2 regions of the Kineococcus sp. R86509 genome follow, and region 2 is predicted to be linked to the other one. Evidence: predicted binding sites of a transcription regulator. Region 2 holds the regulator's gene; the other holds the start of a gene.
What was found. The regulator LexA, encoded in region 2, represses DNA repair genes until DNA is damaged. The targets are predictions, from matches to a motif close to TCGAACANNTGTTCGA.
Positions count from the first base shown of each region.

Region 1 (4,410 bases), 3.2 Mb from region 2:
GTCGAGCGGCTCGTCGAGGAGATGCGTGGCGACGCGCAGGCCTGCTACGACGTCCGCGAGGTGGAGTTGGGCGAGGGCGTCGTGCGCGACCTCGAACGCCGTGTGGTGCTGTCGGTGCTCGACCGCAAGTGGCGTGAGCACCTCTACGAGATGGACTACCTCCAGGAGGGCATCGGGCTGCGCGCGATGGCCCAGCGCGACCCGCTCGTGGAGTACCAGCGCGAGGGGTACCAGCTCTTCGGGGCGATGACCGAGGCCATCAAGGAGGAGTCGATCGGCTACCTCTTCTCGCTGCAGGTCCAGCCGGCGACCCAGCCGGGGACCGCGGCGACCGCCCCGGGGTTCGGCGCGCCCCCGCCGCGTCAGCAGTTGCAGTACTCGGCCCCGACGGCCGAAGGTGACGTCGAGGTCCACGCCGGCGACGCCGCGGCGACGGACGCCGAGACCGGCAACCGGGCCCAGCGCCGCGCGGCCCAGCGCCGCCAGGACGACTGAGCGCAGGTCAGGTGGGGCGGGTCACCCGAGTTCCAGCGCGGTGACCCGCCACCGCTCCCCGGAGCGGTCGGTGCAGCGCTCGATGCGCAGCGCCGCGGCGCGCACCCGGTCCGACTCCCTCAGCACGGCCCCGACCTCGGCCACGTCCGGGCGGGGGAACGACACCCGCAGCGTCCCGACCTGCGGACGCACCGTCCGTCCGGTCCGAGCGCGCAGCCGGGCCTGCAGCGCCGCCCGCCGCTGCACCCCCGCGTAGATGTCGGCGGCGGACCACCGCAGCAGCTGCTGGGTGGGTCGCTGACCGGTGAGGACCTCGAGCAGGACGACGAGGTAGCGCCGCGTCCACGCCGTCACCTCCGGCAGCTCCGAGGGCGGCAACAGCCGCGGGTCGACGATCGCGAGTTCGAGGACGCCCTGGTCGGGGCTGAGGTGGCTGAGGACGGGCCCCTCGGGACCGAAGGCGTCCTCGCGTTCGTCGATGTACGGCGGCAGCCCGTAGGGCACGGGCACTCGTCCGGTGCCCGGCGTGAGGTCGTCGAGCAGGGCGGCGGTGGAGCTGGTCACGCGGGGTTCTCCTCGGTGCGGTGTCGAACGGGTGGCCGAACGGGTGCTCGGACGGGATCAGGGCAGGCGCAGGACCTGGCCGGGCAGCAGCAGGTCGGGGTCGTCGCCGATGACGTCGACGTTGGCGGTGTGGAGGCGGTGCTGCTCGGCCATCACCTCGCCGGCGGTGGCGTCGGGACCGCACCGTTGCGCGGCCAGCGACCACAGGCTGTCCCCGCGGTGGACGACGATCTCGCCGCTGACCTCCCGGGGCGCCGGGGGAGTGCTCGCCGCGCTGGTTTCGGGGGCGGTCTCCGGGACGGCGGCCCAGCCGAGGTCGAGGGCCGGTGCCGAGGTGACCTGCAGGGGCGCGGAAGCGGCCCAGCCGAGCTCGGGGACCGCGGTCGCCGCGCCTCGTTCGGCCGCGCCGGCGGAGAGGGCGGCCGACCCCAGCATCACGCCCACGACGAGGGCGACGACCCGGCGGACGGTCCGCGGGACGCCGGGTGAGGGCCGCACGGCGAGTCGCGGGTGACTGCGGGCCCGGACCTCGTCCGCGACGGCCACCAGGACGGTGAGCGCCAACCACCCCAGGACGAGGGCGCCCACGACGGAGCACCCACCGACGAGCAGGTCGGCGACCGTCGCAGTGCCCGACTGCGCGGTGCGCAGCGCCGGTGCCGCCAGCGCGAGGAGCCCGGCGCCGGCCAGGGCGGGCACGGCGGCCAGCCCGGCGCCGACGGCGAACGTCAGCAGGTGCCGGAGCTTGTGCACGGTAACCACCTTCGTGATCGCACGACCCCGGTTGGACCACTTAGGTCCTTCTGGATGTCGTTTGGTGTCGTTTGCTGCGCCATGTCTAGCGACCACCTGTGCGCGGGGCCAGGAACTCCCGTGACATGCGCCCGATCGGAGGGCAGCGTCTGACGGTGGGTGAAGACGGGTGACGGGCGACCCGACGGGTGGTCACCGCGACGTAGCGTTGTGTCGTGCGCTGGGACGACCTCTTCGACGACCTCGCCGCCCGCGCGGAGCACGCCCACCGGCTCGAGCGGGACGAGGAGGTCGCCGACCGGATCCGCCGGGACGAGGCGACCGTCACGCTCGCCTCCCGTGTGCGCGCGGCGACCGGGGCCGTCACCTTCGTGCTGCGCGACGGCACCACGCTGAACGGGCGGGTCGAGGGGGTGGGACCGGACTGGTTCCTGGTCCGGGAGGCCGCGGCGTCGCGGCAGGTCCTGCTGCCGGCCGCGGCCGTGCTCGCACTGCGGGGGGTTCCCGGGCGCAGTGCGGCGCCCTGGGGTGCGGTCGCAGCGCGGCGGACCCTGCTCCTGGCGGTCCGCGCGCTGGCCGGAGCCGGTGTGCACGTCGTCGTGCGCACGGGTGGTGTCGACGTCCGGGGCACGGTGGGCCGGGTGGGCGCCGACCACGTCGACGTCGTCGACCTCGACGACCTCGTCGACGTCGCCGAGGGTCAGCGTGCGGACAGCGGTGCGCGCACCACGACGGTGCCGTTCGCGGCGTTGCTCAGCATCACCGAGGTGGTCTGACCGGGAGGTCGGTCGGTGGGGTCGGTGAGCGGGTCAGTCGGTGTGGTCCTCGCCCGCGAGGACGCTCTCGCGGGTCTGGGTGTACATCCGCTGGATGTAGTCCTCGAGCTCGGAGTCCTCGACGCGCCACTGCCCACGCCCGCCGACCTTGATGGCCCGCAGTTCTCCCGTGCGGACCAGGGCGTAGGCCTGGGCCGAGCTGATCGCGAGCGTCTCGGCGACATCCGCGAGCGGGACGAAACGGGCGGGCACGGGGTCTCCTGGTGGGCGTCGTCGGAGCTGGTCCTGGCGGGTGTCCGCATCCTCGCACGACGTCACCCTGGCGCATCGGCCGTTCGGGTGGCCTGTGGACAACCGCGGACCCCCGCCGCTCAGGAGCCTCACCATGGTCCTCGATCACAGCGCCTGGAGCCCGGGAAGTGCCCGGACCTCCACGCGTCGGACGACGGAGGGCCCCCAGTGCGGACAGCGGTACGAGCGGTACGAGGACGTGACGTGCCGCCGGTGTCGGTCGCCCGGCGGGTGAGCGCCCCCTCGTGGCGCGATCCGCGGTTGCTGATCGGCCTGGCCCTCGTCCTGGCCAGTGTCGTGCTGGGCGCGCGGGTGGTCGGTGCCGCCCAGGCGACGGTGGGCGTGTGGGCGCTGGCGCGCGACGTCGGCGCGGGGCAGTCGCTGACCGCCGCCGACCTGCGCGTGGTCGAGGTGCACCTCGACGAGGGGACGGGGACGGCCTACCTCGAGGCCTCCGCCGGCGCGCTCGACGCCGAGCTGGTCGCTCTGCGGGGCCTGCGCGCCGGTGAACTCCTCCCGCTGTCCGCCCTGGGACGCACCGGAGACCTCACGTCGCGACCCGTGACGGTGCCCGTCGCGGGGAACGTCCCGCAGGGCGTCCAGGTCGGTGCCCTCGTCGACCTCTGGGTCGTCCGGGCGGCCGGGGCCGGGGCTGTCGAGGACGCGGTCGAGCCGGAGCGCCTCGTCGAGACCGCCGAGGTGTCGGCGGTCGTCACCGGCGGGGGTGCGCTCGGTGCCCGGTCGGGGGCCGACGTGCAGGTGGTCGTCCCGGAGTCCGCCATGCCCGCTGTCCTGCAGGCGGTCTCGAACGACGACGACCTGGTCCTGGTGCCGGTCCCCGGTGCCGGAGGTGCTCGCTCGTGACGCTGCCGGTGGTCGTCTCGGTGCCCGGGCCGGCCGAGGCGAGGCTCCTCGCGGGCTGGGAACCGTTGCGACGCGAGCTCGTCGTCGTGCGCCGTTGCCCGGACGTGGCCGACCTGCTGGCGGCCGCCGGGGCCGGTCTCACCCGCGCCGTGGTGGTGGGGGCGGACCTCCCGGGGTGCGACAGCGAGACCGTCGAGGCGTTGCGGCGGTGGGGGGTCGCACTCCTCGTCCTGGTGCCGGAAGGACCCGAGGGGGAGGCGGCCGAACGACGCTGGCGCGCGGTGGGGGCGACGCGGTTCGCCCTCGAGGGGCGGTCTCCCGGCGACCTCGCGCGGGACGTGGCGATGGCCGTCGAGTCGCTCGACCGGGTGGACGAACCGGGTCCTCCGCCTGCGCTCGAACCGGTCGCCCAGGCCGTCCCGGGGCGCACCGTCGCGGTCTGGGGACCGCACGGTTCCACGGGACGCACCACGGTCGCCGTGAACCTCGCGTTCGAGCTCGCGCTGGCCGGGCAGGAGGTGCTCCTGGTCGACGCGGACACCCGGGGAGCAGCGGTGGGCCAGACCCTCGGTCTCCTCGACGAGGCGCCCGGTCTGCTCGCGGCCGTGCGCTCCGCGGCGGACGGCCGGTTGGACGTCGCCGCGTTGCAGCGGCACACCGCCGTCGT
Region 1 is NZ_JAXHCE010000001.1:1,457,651-1,462,060, reverse strand. It holds gene secA (preprotein translocase subunit SecA) at 1-495, shown strand, start outside; gene SJY07_RS06960 (Rv3235 family protein) at 517-1,059, opposite strand; gene SJY07_RS06955 (LysM peptidoglycan-binding domain-containing protein) at 1,117-1,812, opposite strand; gene SJY07_RS06950 (hypothetical protein) at 2,028-2,588, shown strand; gene SJY07_RS06945 (helix-turn-helix domain-containing protein) at 2,622-2,840, opposite strand; gene SJY07_RS06940 (hypothetical protein) at 3,084-3,743, shown strand; gene SJY07_RS06935 (CpaE family protein) at 3,740-4,410, shown strand, end outside.
Region 1: SJY07_RS06955 (LysM peptidoglycan-binding domain-containing protein) is a predicted target of LexA. The motif match lies at 1,901-1,916, and genes of this name have one in related genera.

Region 2 (4,410 bases):
GCCAGCTGCTGCCCGAGCACGACGTCCTCGTCGTCGACGAGGCCCACGAGCTGGCCGACCGGGTGACGGCGGTCGCGACGGCGGAGCTGTCCGCCTCGGTGCTGCACGCGGCCTCGCGTCGGCTGCGCCGTTCCGCCGGGATCGTCTCGGAGCACCTCGACGACGCGGCGATCGCCCTCGAGGCCGCCCTGGAGGACGCGCCCCCCGGGCGTCTGGACCGCTGGCCGGACCAGCTCGCCGACGCCGTCGTCGCCGTCCGGGACGCGGCCCGGACCGCGCTGAGCGACCTCAAGGACGCCTCCGAGGGGCAGGGCAAGGAGGAGGACGCCGAGTCCCGCGGGGCGCGTCACCTGGCCCGGGCGGCGGTCCAGGACGTGTTCTCCGTCGCCGAGCGCCTCGCGGAGGACGTCGGCCGGGCCGCCCAGGACAGCTACGACGTCGCCTGGGTGACCGCGGGCTTCGGCCCGGCCTCCCGTGCGCCGTCCCTGCACATCGCGCCCCTGTCGGTGGCGGGTCTGCTGCGGGAGAAGCTGTTCGCCGAACGCACCGTCGTCGCGACCTCGGCGACACTCACCCTCGGCGGTTCCTTCGACCCCGTCGCGGGCGCCTTCGGCCTCAAGGGGGAGAAGGGCTCGAAGACGCCGTGGACGGGGGTCGACGTGGGCAGCCCCTTCGACTACCCGAAGCAGGGGATCCTCTACGTCGCCCGGCACCTGCCGCCGCCGGGTCGGGCGGGTTCCACCGACGCCGTCTACGACGAGCTCGCCGCACTGGTCGAGGCGGCCGGGGGACGGACCCTCGGGCTGTTCTCCAGTCGCAAGGGAGCCGAGGAGGCCGCCGAGGCGCTGCGCAAGCGGCTGGGGACCCCGATCCTCTGCCAGGGCGACGACCGGTTGCCCAAGCTCGTCCGGGACTTCACCGACGATCCCGCGACCTCGCTGTTCGGGACGATGTCGCTGTGGCAGGGCGTCGACGTGCCGGGACCCAGCTGTTCCCTCGTCGTCATCGACCGCATCCCCTTCCCCCGACCCGACGACCCGCTGATGTCGGCCCGCGCGCGGGCCGTCGACGCGGCCGGCGGCAACGGGTTCGTGTCCGTCTCGGCGGCCCACGCCGCGGTGCGCCTGGCCCAGGGGGCGGGGCGGTTGATCCGGGCCACCGGTGACCGCGGTGTCGTCGCGGTGCTCGACTCGCGGCTCGCGACGGCCCGCTACGGCGGGTTCCTGCGCGACAGCCTGCCCGACTTCTGGTCCACCACCTCGACCCCGACCGTGCTGGAGGCGTTGCGGCGTCTGGGTAGCGGTGGCTGACGCCGTGCGTCCGGGGTGGCATGCTCGTGAGGTGGCCACCGTCGGCTTCCTGCACACCGCGCACGCCCACGTGCGCGCCTTCCGCGATCTCCTGAACGAGCGGGACGACACCGTCGCCGACCGCCACCTCGTCGACACGGGCCTGCTCACCACGGCGCGGGACCACGGGATCGACAGCGTCCGTCCGGCGCTGGCGGACCGGTTGCGCCGGCTGGTGGGGGAGGGCGCGGACGTCGTCGTGTGCACCTGCTCGACCGTCGGCCCCACGGCCAAGTCCGTCGGTGCCGAGATGGGTCTGCGCGTCGTCCGGGTCGACCGCCCGATGGCCGAGGCCGCCGTCCTGGCCGGGCGGCGGATCGCCGTCGTGAGCTCGCTGGACGAGGCCGCGGCGACCGTGCTGCCGCTGCTGCGCGAGTGCGCGGAGACCACCGGTCGGGCCGTGCAGCTGATCGAGGTCCGCTGCCCGGACACCTGGTCGTCCTTCGAGTCCGGTGACGTCCTGACCTACACGACCGGGGTCGCGGAGGCCGTCCGGACCCAGGTGCGGGCGCTCGACCCGCCCGTGGACGTCGTCGTCCTGGCTCAGGCGAGCATGGTCGACGCGGCGCCGTTGCTGCGCGACCTGCACGTGCCGGTCCTCACCTCGCCCCGGTTGGCGATCGAGGCGGCCGTCGAACTGGTGACCTCGCTCAGAGGCTTCGCAGCACGGCCGTGACCTTGCCGAGGATCGTCGCCTCGTCGCCGTCGATCGGGGCGAAGAGGGGGTTGCGGGGCATCAGCTGGACGTGACCGTCCTTGCGCTGCAGCACCTTCACCGTCGCCTCGCCGTCGATCATGGCGGCCACGACGTCGCCGTTCTCGGCCGTCGGCTGCTGGCGCACGACCACCCAGTCGCCGTCGCAGATGGCGGCGTCGATCATCGACTCCCCGACGACCCTGAGCATGAAGTGCTCGCCGGCGCCGACGAGCTGCGCGGGGAGCGCGAAGACGTCCTCGACCAGCTCCTCGGCGAGGATCGGGCCACCGGCGGCGATCCGGCCGACGACCGGGACGTAGCGCGGACGCGGGCGGCCGTCGGCCGCGGTGGCCTCGAACCCGTCGATGGTGCCGCGGGCCGACGCCGGCGAGACGACCTCGAGCGTCCGCGGACGGCGCGGGTCCTTGCGCAGGTAGCCCAGCTTCTCGAGGGTCTTCACCTGGTGCGCAACGCTGCTGGGGCTGGTGAGGCCGACGGCCTGGCCGATCTCGCGCATGCTCGGCGGGTAACCCCGCTGCTCGACGCACTCCTGGATGGCGGCGAGCACCCGACGCTGGCGGTGGGTGAGTCCGTCGCGGCCGTAGGGACCGTCGGGGAAGTGGTGGACCGAGGCCATCGGCGCCACCTGTCCGGTGTCGCCGGATCCGTCCAGCACGTCGGCCACGTCACTCTCCCTGTCGTTCCGCGTGAGTCGTACGACCGGGCCCCGTCCTGGGGTCCGATCCACGTCACGGTAGTCATCCGGGGGGCGAGGATCAAACACGTGTTCGAACCGGCGTGTCGGGGCACCACCGGACGACGCCGCCCCGCGGGGTGCGGGACGGCGCCGGTGGGTCCGGAGGCGGGGCGGATCAGGCGAGGGTGAAGTGGCTGACGAGCTCGCTGAGTTCGTTGGCGGTGCGGGAGACCTCGCCGGCGGTGGTGGCCGTGTGAGTCGCCCCCGCCGTGGTCTGGTCCGCCGCGGCGGCGATGCCGGAGATGTTCAGCGCGATCTCCTGACTCCCCGAGGACACCTCGGTGACGTTGCGCACCATCTCCGACGTCGTCGCGGACTGCTCCTCCACCGCCGCGGCGATGGTGGCCTGCAGGCCGTCGATGCGGGCGATGACCTCACTGATGCCGCTGATGGCGAACGCGGCCTCGGTCGCGTCAGCCTGGGTGGCCGCCACCCGGGTGGTGATGGACTCGGTGGCCCGGGCGGTCTGCTGGGCCAGTTCCTTCACCTCTCCGGCGACGACGGCGAAGCCCTTGCCCATCTCCCCCGCGCGGGCGGCTTCGATGGTGGCGTTGAGGGCGAGGAGGTTGGTCTGCTCGGCGATGGAGGTGATGAGTTTGACGACGTCGCCGATCTCGCGGGAGGAGGCGGAGAGGCGGTCCAGGATCTCCGAGGCCTGCGACGCGCTGGAGACGGCGTCGGCGGAGACCGAGGAGGCCTCGGCGGTGGAGGTGGCGATCTCGCGGATCGCGGCGGTCATCTCCTCCCCGGCCGCGGCGACGGTGCCGATGTTGGCGGAGATCTCCTCGGTGGCGGCGGAGACGACCTGGGTCTGGGTGGCGGATTCCTCGGCGCCGGAGGAGAGCTGGGTGGCGACGGTGGTGAGTTCCTCGGAGGAGCCGGCGAGGGTGGCGGCGGAGTCGGAGATGCGGCGCATGGTGGTGTTGAGGCGGTCCATGGTCACGTCGAGGGCGGCACCGACGCGGCCGACCTCGTCGGTGGTGGTGGAGCCGACGCGCTGGTCGAGGCGGCCGTCGGCGAGGCCCTGGACGACGGTGAGGGTGCGAGCCAGGGGGCGGGCGATGGAGCGGGAGATGACGACGGCGACGACGGCGGCGATCGCGAGGGCGACCGCGCCGATGACCAGCAGCATCACGACGGCGGCGTGGTAGTCGGCGGAGCCGGCGGTGGCCATGGCGGCCGCGGCGTCCTTCTCGTGCTTGGCCGCGGTGGCCAGCAGCGGCAGCAGCTGGTCGGTGACGGGGGTCGTCGTGGTGCTGCGCCGGGCGACGAAGCCGGCACGGTCGTTGTTGCGGACCAGGGTCACGAGCTCGACCCGCGCCGCGCGGTACTGCTTGACGAGGTCTTCGATCCGGGCCCGGTCCGCGGCCGGGGTGGCCGGGCTGGAGGCCTGGTAGGCGCTCCACGCCTGGTCGTAGGCCGTGTCGTCCTCGCCCATCTTGGTCAGCGACGCCTCGGTGGCCTTCGGGTCGTCGTTGATCGCGGCGTTGACGATGTCCATCCGCAGGGTGAGGAAGGAGGTGCGGACCTCGCCCAGCGTCTGCACCGAGGCCACGCCGCTGGAGGAGACGGTGTCCAGGTTGGCCTGCGAGGAGCCGAGGCGGTTG
Region 2 is NZ_JAXHCE010000001.1:4,654,788-4,659,197, forward strand. It holds gene SJY07_RS22705 (ATP-dependent DNA helicase) at 1-1,310, shown strand, start outside; gene SJY07_RS22710 (aspartate/glutamate racemase family protein) at 1,342-2,025, shown strand; gene lexA (transcriptional repressor LexA) at 2,000-2,731, opposite strand; gene SJY07_RS22720 (methyl-accepting chemotaxis protein) at 2,919-4,410, opposite strand, start outside.